2 regions of the Variovorax sp. 3319 genome follow, and region 1 is predicted to be linked to the other one. Evidence: riboswitches for the same ligand, from Rfam matches in the RefSeq annotation. Region 1 holds a riboswitch; the other holds the start of a gene.
What was found. Region 1 has a riboswitch for glycine ahead of gcvT (glycine cleavage system aminomethyltransferase GcvT). Riboswitches for the same ligand answer to the same signal wherever they lie in the genome.
Positions count from the first base shown of each region.

Region 2: it holds a riboswitch for glycine, as region 1 does, so the genes downstream of both, J2X67_RS13590 (D-amino acid dehydrogenase) here and gcvT (glycine cleavage system aminomethyltransferase GcvT) in region 1, are expected to answer to the same signal.

Region 1 is NZ_JAVDUZ010000003.1:238,511-240,708, forward strand. It holds gene gcvT (glycine cleavage system aminomethyltransferase GcvT) at 1-1,108, opposite strand, end outside; glycine riboswitch at 1,154-1,265, opposite strand; glycine riboswitch at 1,278-1,368, opposite strand; gene J2X67_RS08310 (hypothetical protein) at 1,391-1,921, opposite strand; gene J2X67_RS08315 (TRAP transporter large permease) at 2,069-2,198, opposite strand, start outside.
Region 2 is NZ_JAVDUZ010000006.1:50,717-52,914, forward strand. It holds gene J2X67_RS13590 (D-amino acid dehydrogenase) at 1-1,263, opposite strand, end outside; glycine riboswitch at 1,355-1,460, opposite strand; glycine riboswitch at 1,493-1,583, opposite strand; gene rfbB (dTDP-glucose 4,6-dehydratase) at 1,697-2,198, shown strand, end outside.

The DNA.
Region 1 (2,198 bases):
CGACGGCCTGCACGCGCGTGCCGGGTTCTGAAAACGCGGTGGCCACGTAGCCCATCGCAATGGGTCGGTCGGCCGTCGGGCCGAGCAGGCCGCTGGTCACAATGCCGATGTCCTGGCCTTCGAAAGATTGCAGCACCGTGCCGTCGCGCACCGGAATGCGCTCCAGCGCCACAAGCCCGACGCGTTTGCGCTTCAGGGTGTCGTGGTCGGTGTGGCCCGCGGCACCGGCCGTGGCGGCGGCCAGTTGCGCCAGCACCTTGGTCGCACCCGGAAAACCGCCTTCGCGCGCGCCGCCCGTGCGGCGCACCTTCTGGATCGCCCAGTTGAGCGAGGCCTCGACGGGCGTGGTGGTGGTGTCGATGTCGTTGCCGTAAAGGCAGAGGCCGGCTTCAAGCCGCAGTGAATTGCGCGCGCCCAGGCCAATGGGCTTGACCTCTGGCTGGGCCAGCAGCAGGCGGGCGAGGGCGTCTGCATCCTTGCCGGCCACCGAAATCTCGAAGCCGTCTTCGCCCGTGTAGCCGCTGCGCGTGACAAAGGCCGGAATGCCGCCGATCTGCACGGCGCCGCCTGTCATGAACACAAAGCGCTCGACGCCGGGCGACAGGCGTGCCAGGGCCGTGGCGGCCTGCGGGCCCTGCAGCGCGAGCAGCGCGTGGTCGGGCATGGGCTGCACGTCGCAGCGCGCACCGATTTTCTGCTGGATGTGGGCAAGGTCGGCCACCTTGCAGGCGCCGTTCACGATCACGAAGATCGAGCCGTGCCCTTCGTTGAAGAACATCAGGTCGTCAAGGATGCCGCCTTCATCGTTCAGCAGCAGGCCGTAGCGCTGCTTGCCGGGTGCGAGGTCGATCACGTCGACGGGCATCAGGGTTTCGAATGCGGCTGCAGCGTCCGGGCCCACGAGGCGCAACTGGCCCATATGGGAAATATCGAACAGGCCGGCCGCGTCGCGCGTGTGCTTGTGCTCGGCCATGAGGCCGGCGGGGTACTGCACGGGCATGGAGTAGCCGGCAAAAGGCACCATGCGGGCGCCCAGTTCCACATGCAGGTCGTGCAGCGGCGTCTTGAGCAATGAGGCGTCGGATGATGATGAAGCGGAAGCGGCCACGGGGCACTCCAAAGGGGCAGTCGAATTCCATGGCGCAAACCATGGGCCACCCCTGCTGTCCGCTTTACCTGAGAGATTCGCCCCACGATCGGGGTTTGCTCCTTCGGTGGGCCGCCGCATCGGCAAGATGCAAGGGCCTCTCTCCAGCAAGGAAACGCCGGCATGCGCCAGCGCCTTGTCAGTCCTTTTGCCTGAGCGTTCGGGAACCCCCTGCGCCTTCGGCGGCCTCGCGTGGCGAAGCTCTCTCCTGACCCCGCCGAGTGTAGTGGATCGCGCAAAGCCTCAGTGCACGGTTTCCGAAGCGGGGGGTAGCAACCTTTCGATACGCTCGCGCAGCGATTCGGCCCGTTCGGCGCCCGCGGCTTTTTCGACTTCCGTCAGCATCAGCGCGGCAATCGTCAGCATGGCGTCGCGGTCGCGGGCTTCGCGCAGCGCATCGCGCATCTGCTGTGCAAACTTGGGGTCGCGGCGCACGAACATGCGCTCGCAGATGTCGAAAAGGAACATGCGCGTGGTGGCCAGAGAGCGCTTGCCGTCGAAGTTGTCGCTCGATGTCGCCGCCACGCGAATGGGCTCCGGCGCGCCTGGTGTCGCGGGTATGGGCTCGGCGGCCCCGGCGTCGTGCAGGTAGCCGCGGTTCATCAGCGCCCGCAGCGTCTGTTCAGCTTCGTCGCGGCTCGCGAACAGCGGGCTGAAGTCGGTCAGCGAACGCCGGCCATCGGCCATCAGCAGCAATGCGCGTTCGCGCTGGCTCAGCGTGCGTTGCCCGCCTTGCAGCTCGTCGCGTGCCTTGTCGGTCTTGGTGGGAAGCATGGCGCCACAGCTTTCGAAATCGAAGGCTGCAGCATCGTTGCGGCTGGTGACATCTTTATGAACGTTTGCCTTACAGGGGCATTTGCCGCACAAAAAAAAGGCGGCCCGAGAAGGCCGCCCTTTTTGTCTTTGATCGCCGCGCCCGGCCTACTTGGCGTACACCAGGTCGCGCAGTGCCAGCGATATCCACGGCACGTAGGTAATCACCATCAGGCAGGCCAGGATCACCAGCACGAAGGGAATCAGGTACTTCACGATCCGGTCCAGCGATATGCGC
Region 2 (2,198 bases), on a different contig from region 1:
GCCGGCAAACGCAAAATCGACCTCGGGCGCCAGCCCGCTCACGATCCGCGCCACCGACTTTCCCGACCCGCACGCATGCGTCCAGCCAAGCGTGCCGTGTCCGGTGTTCAGGTACAGGTTCGGCAGCTTCGTCTTTCCGATCAATGGCACGTTGCTCGGCGTCGCGGGGCGAAGGCCGGTCCAGAATTGCGCCTGCGTGGTGTCGCCTGCCCCGGGAAAGAGTTGCTCAACGCGCCGGACGATCGCTTCGCATCGCACGCGGTTCAAGTCGCGATCGTAACCATTGAGCTCGGCTGTGCCGGCAATGCGCAGGCGGTCACCCGACTCCGACGTATAGCGCGAGAACACGAGCTTGAACTCGTCGTCGGTCAGCGAAACCTGGTGCGCCTTGGTGGCGTCTTTGACAGGCAGCGTGACCGAATAGCCTTTGGCCGGATAGATCGGCAGGCGAATGCCCAGCGGTGCGGCATACAGGGGGCTCAACGAACCCATTGCAAGCACGAAGGCATCGCCGCGAATGCGTTGGAAGCGGCCTTCGCTGTCGGTGGCCTCCACGTGGTCGATGCTGCCGCCAGTTTCGCGCAACGCAGTCACCGTGTGGCTCATGAGGAACTTCACGCCGGCTGCTGTCGCAAGGCGTGCCATTTCGCGTGCGAAGAGATTGGCGTCGCCGGATTCGTCTTCTGCCGTGTAAGTGGCGCCGGCCAGTTGTGGACGGATGTGGGCAAGGGCGGGTTCGATCTTCACCGCCTCGTCCGCGGAGATGATTTGCCGTTCGCAGCCGAGCGCGCGCATCTGCTCGGCAGGTTCCAGGGCGCTGTCGAATTCCTTCTGCGTCGTATAGAAGTGCAGGATGCCTTGCGTGCGCTGGTCGTACGCGATGCCGGTGTCGCGACGCAGTTGCTGCAGCACTTCGCGGCTGTAGGTGCCCAGGCGCACGATCTGCTCGATGTTGTGCTTCGTGCGGCCAGGGGTGCATTCGCGCAGGAACTGCAAGCCCCAGAGCCATTGGCGCATGTCCGCGCGAATGCGAAAGAGCAGCGGGGCGTCTTCCTTGCCCAGCCACTGCAGCACCTTGAGCGGTGCGCTCGGATTGGCCCAGGGTTCGGCATGGCTGACGGAGATCTGCCCGCCGTTGGCAAAACTGGTTTCGGCGGCGGGGGTGGCCTGCCGGTCGACGACGGTCACTTCGTGGCCGAGTTGCTGGAGGTAGTAAGCCGAGGTAACACCGAGCAAGCCGGCGCCAAGAACGATCACGCGCATTTCAAATACCTTTGAGGTTGAAGCGCTTGAACTGCGGGCGAGGTTTGCTATTGAATAAATAGCAAGCAACCGGACGACCGCCGTCCAAGTTGCCGCTCCCCCTGTCCTCGGTACCTGAGAGATTCACCCGCTGCGCCCGCAACGGGTTTGCTCCTTCGGTGCATCACGCGAAGTGATGGCTCTCCAGACGGCGTGTCAGTTGGTGCAGTACGGGCCCCTTGCCGAAATTTCGAGAACTTCGTCGGGCCGACCTGAGCGTTTATGGGAGTTTGCGCCTTCGGTAGGGCAACCGGGGTTGCCCGCTCTCCTGCAGTGGGGCGATTGTAGGCGGGGCTCGTGGGGATGCCAACCGTTGTCGTGGCACTGTGCGCCAATGGGATAATCTTCAGTCCATTCGCCAGAGGGCGATCGTTCGACAACAACAGGGGACTCCATGATCCTGGTAACCGGCGGCGCAGGCTTCATTGGCGCCAATTTCGTACTCGACTGGATCGCGCAGAGCGATGAGCCCGTCGTCAACCTCGACAAGCTGACCTACGCGGGCAACCTCGAGACGCTCGCGTCGCTCAAGGGCAACCCGAAGCACATCTTCGTTCAGGGCGACATCGGCGACAGCGCCTTGGTCGATCGCCTCCTGGCCGAGCACAAGCCGCGTGCCGTCGTGAACTTTGCCGCGGAATCGCACGTTGATCGCTCCATTCACGGCCCCGAGGACTTCGTGCAGACCAATGTGCTCGGCACCTTTCGCCTGCTCGAATCGGTGCGCGGCCACTGGAGCGCGCTGCCGGCCGAGCAAAAGTCCGCCTTTCGTTTCCTTCACGTGTCGACCGACGAGGTCTACGGGTCGCTATCCAAGACCGACCCTGCGTTTACCGAAGAGAACAAGTACGAGCCCAACAGCCCGTACTCGGCCAGCAAGGCCGCAAGCGACCATC